Regions from separate parts of the Enterobacter dykesii genome, predicted to be linked through region 1. Evidence: predicted binding sites of a transcription regulator. Region 1 holds the regulator's gene; each other region holds the start of a gene.

Region 1 (5,081 bases):
TTTGCTATCCTGTCCCTGTTGTCTGTGTGGTTATTGGCAACGCAAAATACAATAAGGAGAGAAGCAATGTCGTTCGAATTACCTGCACTACCGTATGCAAAAGACGCCCTGGCACCGCACATTTCTGCGGAAACCCTGGAATATCATTACGGCAAGCATCACCAGACGTACGTCACCAACCTGAACAATCTGATCAAGGGCACCGATTTTGAAGGCAAAACGCTGGAAGAGATCGTCCGCAGCTCAGAGGGTGGCGTATTTAACAACGCGGCTCAGGTGTGGAACCATACCTTCTACTGGCACTGCCTGGCGCCGAATGCCGGCGGTGAACCTGTCGGTGAACTGGCTACCGCTATCAACGCCGCATTTGGCAGCTTCGCGGATTTCAAAGCGAAGTTTACCGATGCAGCCATCAAGAACTTCGGTTCTGGCTGGACGTGGCTGGTTAAAGAGGCGGATGGCAAACTGGCTATCGTGTCCACCTCTAACGCGGGTACCCCGCTGACCACCAGCGCGAAGCCGCTGATGACCGTGGACGTGTGGGAACACGCTTACTACATTGATTACCGCAACGCGCGTCCGAACTACCTGGAGCACTTCTGGGCACTGGTTAACTGGGACTTTGTCGCGAAGAACTTCGCCGCGTAAGAGACACGCAGAAGGGTTCGCCCTTCTGCGTTTTTGGTTTATTCCGCAGCGCAGGCTGCTTCAGGCTGTTTACGTCCCGACATCATCACCAGCAGCAGGCCGAGCGCGGCAATAATCGCCCCCATCACCGGCACAAAGTTGTATCCCAGACCACCTGAAATCACGGCCCCACCGGCCGCGGCGCCCAGGGCATTACCCAGGTTAAACGCACCGATATTCACGGATGATGAAAGTCCCGGCGCCTCGTGCGCGACACGCATCACGCGCATCTGCAGCGGCGGCACCACGGCGAAAGTGGCGGCTCCCCAGACGACCATCGCGATCGCGGCCCCGAACTCATTACGCGCCAGCCACGGAATGGCAACCATGATGACAATCAGCAGGGTTAAGAAGCCCTTAAGCGTCCCGCTCACGGAACGGTCGGCAAATTTCCCGCCGAGATAGTTGCCGATCGAGAAGCCCACGCCAATCAGCACCAGCATCGCGGTCACAAAGAGAGGCGTTGCGTGGGTGATATCGTGCAGCACCGGTGAAATATAGGTGTAGAGGGTAAACATCGCCCCTGCCCCCAGCACGGTGGTGAGCAGCGCGGAGAGCACCTGCGGACGCATCAGCACCGACAGCTCTTTACGCACTTCCGGACGTTCACCGGCGCTGCCTTTCGGCAGGGAGAAGAACAATGCCACCATCGCGACCACGCCCAGCCCGGCCGTCGCCAGGAAGGACATACGCCAGCCGATCGCTTCTCCCAGCCAGGTTGCCGCAGGCACCCCGCCGATGTTGGCAATCGTCAGCCCCATAAACATGGTTGCCACGGCGCTCGCCTGCTTGTGTTTAGGCACCACGCTGGCAGCCACGACCGACCCCAGCCCAAAGAACGCGCCGTGGTTAAGGCTGGTCAGAATACGCGACAGCATCAATGTGGTGTAGTCCGGCGAAATGGCCGAAAGCACGTTGCCGAGGGTGAAAATCGCCATCAGGAAAATCAGCGCATTGCGGCGCGCGCGGTGCGAAAGAAGAAGCGTCATCAGCGGCGCCCCGACCATCACGCCGATAGCGTAGGCGCTAATTAACATCCCTGCCGCAGGGATCGAGACATCTACGCCCCGGGCAATAACAGGCAGTAACCCCATCGGGGAGAATTCTGTGGTGCCAATCCCAAAAGCGCCAATCGCCAGGGCCAGCAGGGGAAAATTGATTTTCATGCGTCAACTCCGGATGCCGTGTCATGTGGTGACACAGAACAAAGAAGCGGAAAGCATGACATCAATCACAAAAAATGAGAAGTTAACAAAATGGCAAAAGATTTTTGCCAGAGAAGTAACAATCCGGGGTGTCGGGAGGGAGAAGGCTCTCCCTCCGCGTAAATCAGTGCAGCGCAGCCGTCAGACCGGCCGCAACAATCAGAGCCAGCACAACAACGGTGGTGAACAGCGAAAACTTAAGATCGGAACTCATCAATTTTTCTCCTTTTAATCCCCACACGAAAAGTGAGCTTGCTCATTTTTGCACAGATTACGTCAAAAATCTTCCTAGATTTATACTGATAACCACTTTACCTCTTCCCCTTTTCATCAAGATAGGACAAAATTCCACGCTAAATTTATTAGCGTACCGGCCATTGACCCCCTCCTGACGTCCCGTGTCGTTTTCCCGGCGTGCCGCAATTCAAGATTGCGTGATAAGGGTGAGAGAAGGCAAACGTTTACCTTCAAGTTTTTCAGGAGCTTAGGATATGGTCTGGAGTGACATTTAATGGCAACAATTAAAGACGTAGCAAAACGCGCAAACGTTTCCACTACAACCGTATCACATGTAATTAACAAAACCCGCTTTGTGGCGGAAGAGACGCGCAACGCCGTCTGGGCAGCGATCAAAGAGCTGCACTATTCGCCAAGTGCGGTTGCGCGTAGCCTCAAGGTTAATCACACCAAGTCCATTGGATTGCTGGCGACCAGCAGTGAAGCGGCCTATTTTGCCGAGATCATTGAAGCGGTCGAAAAGAACTGCTTCCAGAAAGGCTATACCCTGATTCTGGGCAACGCGTGGAACAGCATTGAAAAACAGCGTGCCTACCTGTCGATGATGGCGCAAAAGCGCGTTGATGGCCTGCTGGTGATGTGTTCCGAGTATCCGGAATCCGTGCTGTCGATGCTGGAAGAGTATCGCCATATTCCGATGGTGGTGATGGACTGGGGCGAAGCGCGCGCGGACTTCACCGATTCCGTTATCGATAACGCCTTTGAAGGCGGCTATATGGCCGGTCGTTATCTGATTGAACGCGGTCACCGCGAGATTGGCGTGATCCCCGGTCCGCTGGAGCGCAACACCGGCGCGGGCCGTCTGGCCGGTTTTATGAAAGCGATGGAAGAAGCGCTGATCAACGTGCCGGAAAACTGGATCGTGCAGGGCGACTTTGAGCCGGAGTCGGGCTACCGTGCGATGCAGCAGATCGTCTCCCAGCCGCACCGTCCGACCGCCGTGTTCTGCGGGGGCGACATCATGGCCATGGGCGCGCTCTGCGCTGCCGACGAGTTGGGCCTGCGCGTACCGCAGGATATTTCCGTGATCGGCTATGACAACGTGCGTAACGCGCGCTTCTTCACCCCGGCGTTGACTACCATTCACCAGCCAAAAGACTCGCTGGGCGAAACGGCTTTCAACATGCTGATGGACAGGATCGTCAACAAGCGTGAAGAGTCGCAGTCCATTGAAGTTCACCCGCGTCTTATCGAACGCCGTTCCGTTGCGGACGGTCCGTTCCGCGACTACCGTCGTTAATCGCTTTACGGGGCCAGCTATGCTGGCTCCCGTAACCATTCCCGGTTTAGCGTTTCGCTGTCTCCCAGATAGTCCAGCAGCCACGCCATCGCAGGCGAGACATCATTTTGCTGCCAGGTGAGGCAGCAGGCCGCATCCGGGAACGGATTCTCCAGCGTCAGCTCAACCCACTCTCCGGTATCGATGCGCGGACGCGCAAAATGAACGGGCACCATCGCGACGCACAGCCCGGCGCTGAGGCACGTCGCCGATGATTCCCAGTCCGGAGCCACCACCCGCCGCTGGTTGTCCAGAAGCCAGGTGATACGCTTGGGCAATGAACGGGACGTATCCTCCAGCACCAGCGACGGCCAGTTGCGCAGCGTGTCATCGCTCAGCGGCCCGTCCATCGCCGCCAGCGGATGATCGCTTGCCACCACGCATTTCCAGCTCAGCATCCCCATATCGCGAAAGGCGTAACGTCCCCCGACCGGGATCGCCTGCGTGGCCCCAATCGCCATCTCTGCCCTGCCGTCCGCCAGCGCATCCCAGACGCCGTTAAACACCTCCTGCGAGACCCGCAGCTCGACGTCAGAAAAATGACGATAGAAATCGACGATCATCTGCCGGGTGCGCTCCGGCTTAACGATGTTATCCACCGCGATGGAAAGATGTCCCCGCCAGCCGTTAGCGATCTGCTGACACTGTTCGCGGGTGATCTGCATTTTTTTGATAACAGAACGCCCTTCCTTCAAAAACCACGCGCCTGCGGGCGTTAATTCCACATCACGATGCCGCCGTTCAAACAGCGGAACCGCCAGCCACTCCTCAAGCTGACGCACCGTGTAGCTGATTGCCGAAGGGACGCGGTGCAGCTCCTGCGCCGCACCGCTAAAGCTGCCGTTACGCGCAACAGCATCGACCACTTCAAGAGAATAATCTGACCACATTTTCTGCCTGCAAAATTTTTGAATGCACCCGCCAAATATTAGCGTTTCACAAGCGGCTTTGCACTCCCTACACTCAGCGCCAATGTATACCTGCCTCCTCAGGAGAATAAAATAATGCAACCCAGGAACGGTTTTTTAGTCTGGCTCGGCGGCTTAAGCGTGCTGGGCTTTTTGGCCACCGACATGTACCTGCCGGCGTTTGCCGCCATGCAGGAAGATTTGCAAACCCCTGCTGCCGCCATCAGCGCCAGCCTGAGTTTGTTCCTCGCCGGTTTTGCCTTCGCGCAGCTGCTCTGGGGACCGCTCTCGGATCGCTTTGGTCGTAAACCGGTACTGTTGCTGGGCCTGGCCATTTTTGCCGTGGGCTGCCTGGGGATGCTATGGGTACGCGATGCCGCCTGGCTGCTGGTGCTGCGGTTTGTTCAGGCCGTGGGCGTCTGTGCCGCGGCCGTGACCTGGCAGGCGCTGGTCACCGACTACTATCCGGCTAACCGCACAAACCGTATTTTCGCTACCATTATGCCGCTGGTGGGTCTCTCACCTGCCCTCGCTCCCCTGCTGGGCAGCTGGATCCTCGCGCATTTCGACTGGCAGGCCATTTTCGCCACGCTGTTTGCCATTACCCTGGTACTGATGCTGCCGGCGTTCGCCCTCAAGCCCGCGCATAAAAAAGAAGCGCATGCAGACGCGAAGCCGATTACCTTCACGTCTCTGCTCAGCACC
Region 2 (5,081 bases), 1.5 Mb from region 1:
ATACTGCCTCCCATCGCCACTGCCGAATAGACGGCCTGCAGGCGAATAACGTCTCCGCCCTCGCGCGCTGCGATATAGCGCATCGCCGCCAGATGACCCACGGTAAAGGTGCCGCAGTGAAGAATTTGCGCCACGATCAGCCACGGCAGATCGGTCGTCCAGCCCATAATCCCCCAGCGCGCCACGCCGCACACGGCGGAAAGCAGCAGCAGGTCTCGTGCGCCAAATCGACGGAACAATTTCTTGCTCAGGGCGAAAATGATGACTTCGGCCACCACGCCCAGCGACCACAGATAGCCCACGGCGGAAGCAGAATATCCCGCCCCCTGCCAGTAGATGGCGCTGAAGCCATAGTACGCCGCATGCGCCCCCTGAAGCAGGCAGACACATGCCAGAAAACGCCAGCTCTGGGCCACCAGGCTCCGCCAGGCGGGCCAGCCTGCGCTCTCCTGATGGCGGCTCTCCCCTTGCGGCATCACCGACGGTCGCAGCAGCATGCCAAGCAGCATCGAGGCAATACCGATACTCAGCAGGGCGAGAATGGCGCGGTAATCGTAAAGGCTGACCAGTTTCCCCACCAGCGCCGAGCCAATCACAAAGGCAATTGAGCCCCACAGGCGCACGCGGCCATAGTCCATGGTGATCTGCTTTTGCCAGGTGTTCGCCAGGGCATCCGTCAGCGGTACCAGCGGTGAGAAGAAAAGGTTAAAGCCGACCATCACCACCATCAGCCAGGCAAACTGGTGGCTGACCCAGAAGCAGGCAACAAAGACTAGGGTCAGCAGCGCAAGAATGCGCACGGCCTTGATCAGTAAGGAGGGATCGCTGACGCGCGGAGCAATCAGCAGACTGCCAAGGAAACGCGCCACCAGCCCGGCCCCGAGCAGGACACCGATGGTCTCGGGCGTCAGGCCGATACCCTTAAGCCAGACGCTCCAGAAAGGCAGAAAAATGCCGTAGCTAAAGAAATAGGTGAAATAACTGAGCGCCAGCCAGCGCGTGGAATGCAAGACCATGAATCCCTCCCGAAATCGAGGCCATAGTCTGGCGAGAATATAAAAATTAAGCAAGTCGATAGCCTGCTATAAATTAACGAGATTTTAACATTTCGTGCAGTCGTCTGGCTTATGGCGGGGAATGAAAATATGTATTACGTTTAAATTACTCCACTTGCAGAGGTTTTTCTGCCATGAACTCATTACGTTATTTCGATTTCGGTCAGTCACGTCACCTTTTGCTGTTGATTGCGCGCATCGCGCTTGTCGTGCTGTTTATCATCTTTGGCTATCCAAAACTGACGGGGTTTAGCGGAACCGTACAATATATGACCTCGCTGGGTGCGCCGATGCCCATGCTGGCGGCCATTATTGCGGTGGTGATGGAAGTGCCTGCCGCTATCCTGATCGTGCTGGGCTTTTTCACCCGTCCTCTCGCCGTATTGTTTGTATTCTATACGCTGGGCACGGCGATTATTGGTCACCATTACTGGGATATGACCGGTGATGCGGTCGTACCTAATATGATTAATTTCTACAAGAACATCAGTATTGCTGGCGCCTTTATTTTGCTGGCGATTGTTGGTCCGGGGGCTATTTCCCTCGACCGGCGATAAGCCATAAAAAAGGCCGCAAGTGCGGCCTTTTTTGTTTCTGCAAAGCAGAGGAATTATGCGTATACCGGGAAGCGTGCGCAGATATCCAGAACTTTACCTTTGACGCGCTCGATAACCGCTTCGTCATTGATGTTGTCCAGAACGTCACACATCCAGCCAGCCAGCTCTTTCACTTCCGTTTCTTTAAAGCCGCGGCGAGTTACGGCCGGAGAACCGATACGGATACCGGAGGTCACGAACGGGCTCTTCGGATCGTTTGGCACGCTGTTTTTGTTCACGGTGATGTTGGCGCGGCCCAGGGCAGCGTCAGCTTCTTTACCGGTCAGGTTCTTATCAACCAGATCCAGCAGGAACAGATGGTTTTCAGTACCGCCGGATACCACTTTGTAGCCACGGTTCAGGAACACTTCCACCATCGCTTTGGCGTTCTTAGCAACCTGCTGCTGATAAACCTTGAACTCTGGCTCCATCGCTTCTTTCAGCGCAACGGCTTTAGCCGCGATAACGTGCATCAGCGGGCCGCCCTGCGCGCTTGGGAATACAGCGGAGTTCAGTTTTTTGTACAGCTCTTCGTCACCGCCTTTCGCCAGGATCAGGCCACCGCGTGGACCCGCCAGGGTTTTGTGGGTGGTGGTGGTCACAACGTGAGCGTGTGGAACCGGGTTCGGGTAAACGCCAGCGGCAATCAGGCCCGCAACGTGCGCCATGTCGACGAACAGGTAAGCACCGATGCTGTCCGCGATTTCACGCATTTTTGCCCAGTCAACGATGCCGGAGTAAGCAGAGAAGCCACCGATGATCATCTTCGGTTTGTGCTCTTTAGCCTGCTTCGCCATGTCTTCGTAGTCAATTTTGCCGGACTCATCAATACCGTAAGGGATGATGTTGTACAGTTTGCCGGAGAAGTTAACCGGGGAGCCGTGAGTCAGGTGGCCGCCCTGCGCCAGGTTCATACCCAGAACGGTATCGCCCGGCTGCAGGAGCGCGGTGTAGACCGCGAAGTTAGCCTGAGAGCCAGAGTGCGGCTGCACGTTTGCGTAGTCAGCGCCAAAAAGTTCTTTCGCACGGTCGATAGCCAGCTGCTCAACGATATCAACGTACTCGCAACCGCCGTAATAGCGCTTGCCCGGGTAACCTTCAGCGTATTTGTTGGTCAGCTGAGAACCCTGCGCCTGCATAACGCGAGGGCTGGTGTAGTTTTCGGAGGCGATCAGTTCGATGTGCTCTTCCTGACGTACTTTTTCCTGCTCCATAGCCTGCCACAGTTCGGCATCATAATCGGCAATGTTCATTTCACGCTTTAACATCCGCATCTCCTGACTCAGCTAACAAGTAAATTTTGGCCTGAAAAGGCAGTCCTGTTGGACAACGGGCAACAGTATAACTGATTAGTTCTGTGATAACAGGTCTTGACAAACGATTTTACGCAAACGTTTTCCTGCGCGCCACGCAAGGGTTTGAGGAATAAAGCTCTCCCCCTTTCCAGCGGATTTCTTTTCAGGTTTGTGATGCATATTTTTCATCTTGCAAAGAACCATTTACAACGCAGGGGTATTTTTTATAAGATGTATTTAAAATACATCATTAAAGTCACATCAGAAGGATGCGCTCATGCTCGACGCTCAAACCATCGCTACCGTTAAAGCCACCATCCCCCTGCTGGTGGAAACCGGCCCTAAACTCACCGCCCATTTTTACGATCGCATGTTCACGCATAACCCGGAGCTCAAAGAAATTTTCAACATGAGCAACCAGCGCAACGGCGATCAGCGCGAAGCGCTGTTCAACGCCATCGCGGCCTACGCCAGCAATATTGAAAACCTGGCGGCACTGCTGCCCGCGGTGGAAAAAATCGCGCAGAAGCACACCAGCTTCCAGATCCAGCCCGAGCAGTACAACATTGTGGGTGGCCACCTGCTGGCAACGCTGGACGAGATGTTCAGCCCGGGCCAGGAGGTGCTGGACGCGTGGGGGAAAGCCTACGGCGTGCTGGCAAACGTGTTTATCAACCGCGAAGCGCAGATCTACAGCGAAAACGCCAGCAAGAACGGCGGCTGGGAAGGCACGCGCGCCTTCCGCATCGTTGAGAAAACGCCGCGCAGCGCGCTGATTACCAGCTTTGAATTTGAGCCGGTGGACGGACAGCCGGTTGCCGATTACCAGCCGGGCCAGTATCTGGGCGTGTGGCTGAAGCCTGAAGGTTTCCCGCATCAGGAGATCCGCCAGTATTCTCTTACCCGCAAGCCAAACGGTAAAGGCTACCGCATTGCGGTGAAGCGCGAGGACGGCGGTCAGGTATCCAACTGGCTGCACAACGAAGCTAACGTGGGCGACGTGGTCCATCTGGCCGCGCCGGCGGGCGATTTCTTCATGGCCGTTGAAGCGAATACCCCGGTTACGCTGATCTCTGCGGGCGTCGGCCAAACGCCAATGCTGGCGATGCTCGATACGCTGGCGAAAGCCAACCACGGTGCGCAGGTCAACTGGTTCCACGCTGCGGAAAACGGTGACGTGCACGCTTTTGCCGATGAAGTGAAAACGCTCGGGGCTTCCCTGTCGCGCTTCACCGCGCACACCTGGTATCGCCTGCCGACGGAAGCAGACCGCACAGCTGCCCGCTTTGACAGTGAGGGTCTGATGAATCTGAGCCAGCGTGAAGGCCTGTTCAGCGCACCGGATATGCAGTTCTACGTCTGCGGGCCGGTGGCGTTTATGCAGTACGCCGCGAAGCAGCTGGTGGAGCTGGGCGTGAACAAAGACAACATTCACTACGAATGTTTCGGGCCGCATAAGGTGCTGTAATGCAAAAAGCCCCTCGTTCGAGGGGCTTTTTTTTCGCCGGGTGGCGGCTGCGCCTTTCCCGGCTACAAAACTTTTGGGAATGTTAAATCGCGGCGTCGTCTTCTTCGCCGGTACGGATACGGATCACGTGCGCCACGTCAAAGACGAAGATTTTACCGTCGCCGATTTTGCCCGTCTGCGCGGTGCGGATAATGGTATCCACGCAGGTATCGACGATATCGTCGCTGACCACGATTTCAATTTTCACTTTCGGCAGAAAGTCGACCATGTACTCTGCGCCACGATAAAGCTCGGTGTGGCCTTTCTGACGACCAAAACCTTTCACTTCCGTCACGGTCATCCCGGTGATGCCGACTTCCGCCAGCGCTTCACGCACGTCATCCAGTTTGAAAGGTTTAATAATCGCATCAATCTTTTTCATGGTGGGTCCTTAAACTCTTGCCTGTAAGCTGCCTCGTAATCGATTGCTCACAGTATCATACGGCATTACTCTTTAAAATCGTTTGCTTCCAGCTCGTGGCGCGACAGCAGCTTGTAGAACTCGGTGCGGTTGCGTCCGGCCATGCGCGCCGCGTGGGTCACGTTGCCTTTGGTGATCTGCAATAGCTTGCGCAGATAGTTGAGCTCAAACTGATTCCGCGCTTCCGCAAACGTCGGCAGGGCCGTG
Region 3 (5,081 bases), 840 kb from region 1:
CCGTAGCCAGTAATAGTTGTCTATACGCGTATCGCCATGCGTGGTGATCGCATAAGGAGTACGTCGGGCTTTCGGTGGCATGTCATCATTCTTTTTCGTTTTACACCCTATAAGGTTGGCAAAACCCACGCATGATGCAAGCGAAACAGGGTCGCAACGGCGAGAACTATCCCTGTAACGCCTGTTTTTGCTCCCGGATGTCCCGCTCAATGCCTTCACGCACGTCTTGTGGGATCTTTAACGCATCGCCCAGGGCGTTAAGGTAGCTCCGCTCCATAAAGTGATCGATATCGATGGCGGCGCAGCTGAGGAAATAGAGTTCAAGCGCCTCTTCCTCATTTTTCACGCTTTGCGCCAGACGCTGCGGCTCCAGAGGCTGCTCGATGGCCTGCGCCACCAGCGTTCTGCCCTTCTCTTCAACGCCGGCTTCACGCAGCTGCTGCTCGATCGCCGCTCGCTCTTTATCGTCAATATGCCCGTCACTTTTCGCGGCAAAAACCAGCGCAAGAATGAGCCGCTCGGTACGCAGATCCAGCGGCGAGGTGTGCTCGCCGTAATGCGGTTCATCGCTGTGCGCGGTCCTAACTCTGTCCTTGTATTTATTCCACAGCACGGTGCCCGCGATGGCGCCCCCACCGGCCAGCAGTGCGCCTGTCCCGTACTTAGCCAGCAGCTTGCGCGAGGATTTATTCGCGACCAGCAGGCCTGCCAGCCCGCCGAGCGCCCCGGGTACCAGCAGTTTGCTGAGGTCCCGTTCGCCAGACGATGTTTTCTGCCCTAACAGGGATTGCAATTGATTTAACCAGCCAGACATGGTTTCCCTCACTTAACGGTGAACATATTCCACAGCGTAAGCGAGCGGGCGTCAGGAAATGTCTGGACGGGCTAAAGAAGCGCAAATTTCTTCTCCCTTCACCTGGCCATGTACAAGACAGACGCAAACGTTTTCGTTTATACTGCGCGCAACTTTTTCAGGGGGATTGTTATGATTCGTTTAGGAACTGCGCTGCGACCTGCAGCGACGCGAGTGATGCTGTTGGGATCGGGCGAGCTGGGAAAAGAGGTCGCCATCGAGTGCCAGCGTTTAGGTGTGGAAGTCATTGCCGTAGACCGTTACGCCGACGCCCCAGCCATGCACGTCGCCCATCGTTCTTATGTGATTAACATGCTGGATGGCGACGCCCTTCGCGAACTGATTACGCGCGAGAAACCTGATTTTGTCGTGCCGGAAATTGAAGCTATTGCCACCGATACGCTGATCGCCCTGGAGCAGGAAGGCCAGCGCGTGGTGCCCTGCGCGAAAGCCGCAAAGCTGACCATGAACCGCGAAGGCATTCGTCGCCTCGCGGCGGAAGAGCTGGAATTGCCCACCTCGAGCTATCGTTTTGCTGGCGATAAGGCCGCGTTTCTGCAGGCCGTCGAGGAGATTGGCTACCCGTGCATCGTTAAGCCGGTGATGAGCTCCTCCGGTAAAGGACAAAGCTTTATTCGCGACAGCAGCGCGCTGGATAACGCGTGGGATTATGCCCAGCAGGGTGGCCGTGCCGGAGCCGGACGCGTGATCGTCGAAGGCGTCGTGAAGTTTGATTTCGAAATCACCCTGCTGACCGTCAGCGCCGTTGACGGAGTCCATTTCTGCGACCCGATTGGCCACCGTCAGGAAGATGGCGATTACCGCGAATCCTGGCAGCCGCAGCAGATGAGCGCCCTGGCGCTGGAGCGTGCTCAGGAGATCGCCCGTAAAACCGTCCTGGCGCTGGGCGGCTATGGCCTGTTCGGCGTGGAGCTGTTTGTACGCGGTGATGAAGTGATTTTCAGCGAAGTATCCCCTCGCCCGCATGACACCGGCATGGTCACGCTGATTTCGCAGGATCTCTCCGAGTTCGCCCTGCACGTGCGCGCCTTCCTCGGCCTGCCCGTCGGCGGTGTTCGTCAGTATGGTCCGGCCGCCTCGGCGGTGATCCTGCCGCAGTTAACCAGCCAGAACGTCACGTTTGATAACGTCGACGGGGCGGTGGGCGCAGGATTGCAGGTACGTTTGTTCGGCAAGCCGGAGATCGACGGAACTCGCCGTCTTGGCGTGGCATTAGCTACCGGGGATAACGTTGACGACGCCGTGGCGAGAGCGAAAGCGGCCGCTGCGAGCGTCAAGGTAGAGGGATAAAAAAACGGGCCAAAAGGCCCGTTTTTCATGCTGCGATTAACTTACTGTTTCGCGCCTTCAACCGCTTCGCGAGCCAGTTTGGTAATGCGATCCCAGTCGCCCGCTTCCAGCGCATCCGCCGGAACCAGCCATGAACCGCCGATGCACAGCACGCTTTTCAGCGCCAGGTAGTCACGGTAGTTGGCAGGAGAGATACCGCCCGTCGGGCAGAAGCGTACCTGCGAGAAGGGACCCGCAATCGCCTGCAGCGCTTTGGTGCCACCGTTTGCTTCAGCCGGGAAGAATTTGAACTCTTTCAGACCGTAGTCCATGCCCAGCATCAGTTCAGAGACGGTGCTGATGCCAGGGATCAGCGGAATGGTACCTTCGGTGGCGGCTTTCAGCAGCGGCTCGGTCAGGCCCGGGCTGATGGCAAACTGCGCGCCCGCTTCGGTCACTTCAGCCAGCTGTTTTGCGTTCGTCACGGTACCCGCACCGATGATGGCGTCCGGCACTTCTTTCGCGATAGCGCGGATAGCATCCATCGCGCAGGCGGTGCGCAGGGTCACTTCCAGAACGCGAACGCCGCCCGCTACCAGCGCTTTCGCCATCGGTACAGCGTGCTCCAGCTTGTTTACCACGATAACCGGCACGACAGGGCCAGTGGTCAGGATTGCTTCTGCACTTGTTTTCCAGTTTTTCATCAGAGTTTTCTCTCGCCAGATCGTTAAAATCAAGTCGTCTTAAAACGTAATACAGGTTGCGCCCTGCTCCGCACCGGAGAGTTTCTCACGCAGCGCGCTGAACATTTCGCGTCCGGTCCCCACGCGCGATGCGCTCAGGTCAGGAATATGAGGCTGACGTGCCGCCAGCTCGGATTCATCCACCAGCAGGGTTAACTCGCCCGTCTGGCCGTTCACGCGGATCATGTCACCGTCGCGTACTTTCGCCAGCAACCCGCCGTCGTAGGCTTCAGGCGTCACGTGGATGGCTGAAGGCACTTTACCGGATGCCCCGGAGAGGCGTCCATCAGTGACTAACGCAATTTTGAAACGGCGGTCCAATAATACACCAAGTGGTGGCATAAGTTTATGTAATTCTGGCATCCCGTTGGCTTTAGGCCCCTGGTGACGCACCACCACCACGCAGTCTTTATCAAGAAGACCGGCGTCAAAGGCGGGTAATACGTCATGCTGGCTTTCAAACACCACCGCCGGCGCTTCGATAACCTGGTTCTCTTCCGGTACGGCAGAGGTCTTCATCACCGCGCGGCCGAGGTTGCCGCTCAGCACTTTGGTGCCGCCATGAGGAGAGAACGGTTTGTCGATGGTGGCAATCACCTGCGCATCAAGAGAGGCGCTCGCCCCTTCACGCCAGTCCAGCTCGCCGTTGTTCAGCCACGGCTCCTGGGTGTAGCGCTGCAGGCCAAAGCCCGCCACGGTATTCACGTCTTCATGCAGCAGTCCGCCTTTCAGCAGCTCGCGCATCAGCAGCGGTACGCCGCCTGCGGCCTGGAAGTGGTTGATATCCGCCGGACCGTTCGGGTATAGGCGCGCCATCAGCGGCACCACGGAAGAGATCTCAGAGAAGTCATCCCAGTTAATCAGAATGCCCGCCGCACGCGCCATGGCCACCAGATGCATGGTGTGGTTGGTTGACCCCCCGGTTGCCAGCAGCGCGACAATTCCGTTGACGATGACTTTTTCGTCGACCATTTTGCCCATCGGCATCCATTCGTTGCCGTTGCCGGTCAGACGCGTAACCTGACGGGCCGCGGCCTCGGTCAGCGCCTTGCGCAGCGGCGCATCCGGCTGGATAAAGGACGAACCCGGAAGCTGCATCCCCATAAACTCCACCACCATCTGGTTAGTGTTAGCCGTACCGTAGAACGTACAGGTCCCCGGCGCATGATAGGACGCGGCTTCCGCCTCCAGCAGCGCCTGACGGTCTGCTTTCCCTTCCGCATACAGCTGGCGAATACGCACTTTTTCTTTGTTCGGCAGACCGCTCGCCATTGGGCCGGACGGGACGAAGATCGCAGGCAGATGCCCAAACGACAGCGCCGCCATCACCAGGCCCGGGACAATCTTGTCGCACACGCCGAGGTACAGCGCGCCATCAAACATATTGTGTGACAGGCCCACCGCGGCAGACATCGCAATTACTTCGCGGCTCAGCAGGGACAGCTCCATGCCGTCCTGCCCCTGCGTCACGCCGTCACACATAGCAGGTACGCCGCCCGCCACCTGGCCCACCGCATTCACGCTGTGCAGCGCGTTACGGATGATAGTGGGATAGACCTCATACGGCTGGTGGGCGGAAAGCATATCGTTATAGGAGGTAATGATGGCGATATTGTTACGCAACATGCTTTTCAGCGACGCTTTATCATCAGGCTGGCAGGCGGCGAAGCCGTGCGCCAGGTTCCCGCAGGCCAGCTGAGATCGGTGGACGGTGCTGCTCTTTGCCTGTTCAATCCGGGCGAGGTAGGCCGAACGGGTCTCTTTCGAGCGCTCGATAATGCGCTGTGTTACGCGTAACAGTGTCGGATTCATAAAAGCTCCTCTAAATTATCTGTCCGGCTCGGGAGTTTACAAAGTCGCTGGCAGTTGTTAACAACGCTGAAACGCTTGCTGTCCGGAGCTCAGGGGCAAAATCACTTCCGGCAGTGTAATAAAAAAAGCTCCGCGGGTGAATCCACGCGGAGCTTAAAAGTTGAAAATTGTGCCACTAGCTGTGTTAGATCATGTTACCGGTAAAATAACACTTTCGAGCTAGAGGATTATCTTACTCAAATTCGTTCCAGGAGCGGCCATCGCGGGTGATCATCGCCACCGACGCGACAGGTCCCCATGTACCCGCCTGATACGGTTTTGGCGCATCCTGATCGGCAGCCCAGGCTTCGGTGATGGAGTCGACCCATTTCCACGCCTCTTCC

What was found. The regulator PurR, encoded in region 1, represses purine synthesis genes. The targets are predictions, from matches to a motif close to CANGCAAACGTTTGCNTG.
Region 2: the regulator PurR is predicted to act here: its motif matches at 3,036-3,053, upstream of glyA (serine hydroxymethyltransferase).
Region 3: the regulator PurR is predicted to act here: its motif matches at 935-952, upstream of purT (formate-dependent phosphoribosylglycinamide formyltransferase).

Annotation. Positions count from the first base shown of each region.
Region 1 covers NZ_CP126604.1:1,881,357-1,886,437, reverse strand. Annotated here, with positions in the region: gene sodB (superoxide dismutase [Fe]) at 67-648, shown strand; gene F0320_RS09020 (MFS transporter) at 687-1,853, opposite strand; gene F0320_RS09015 (YnhF family membrane protein) at 2,017-2,106, opposite strand; gene purR (HTH-type transcriptional repressor PurR) at 2,404-3,429, shown strand; gene punR (DNA-binding transcriptional activator PunR) at 3,447-4,358, opposite strand; gene punC (purine nucleoside transporter PunC) at 4,473-5,081, shown strand, end outside.
Region 2 covers NZ_CP126604.1:3,393,281-3,398,361, forward strand. Annotated here, with positions in the region: gene F0320_RS16105 (3-phenylpropionate MFS transporter) at 1-1,016, opposite strand, end outside; gene F0320_RS16110 (DoxX family protein) at 1,190-1,612, shown strand; gene glyA (serine hydroxymethyltransferase) at 1,666-2,919, opposite strand; gene hmpA (NO-inducible flavohemoprotein) at 3,224-4,414, shown strand; gene glnB (nitrogen regulatory protein P-II) at 4,497-4,835, opposite strand; gene glrR (two-component system response regulator GlrR) at 4,901-5,081, opposite strand, start outside.
Region 3 covers NZ_CP126604.1:2,720,433-2,725,513, forward strand. Annotated here, with positions in the region: gene ptrB (oligopeptidase B) at 1-81, opposite strand, end outside; gene F0320_RS13080 (tellurite resistance TerB family protein) at 167-814, opposite strand; gene purT (formate-dependent phosphoribosylglycinamide formyltransferase) at 986-2,164, shown strand; gene kdgA (bifunctional 4-hydroxy-2-oxoglutarate aldolase/2-dehydro-3-deoxy-phosphogluconate aldolase) at 2,206-2,847, opposite strand; gene edd (phosphogluconate dehydratase) at 2,887-4,698, opposite strand; gene zwf (glucose-6-phosphate dehydrogenase) at 4,931-5,081, opposite strand, start outside.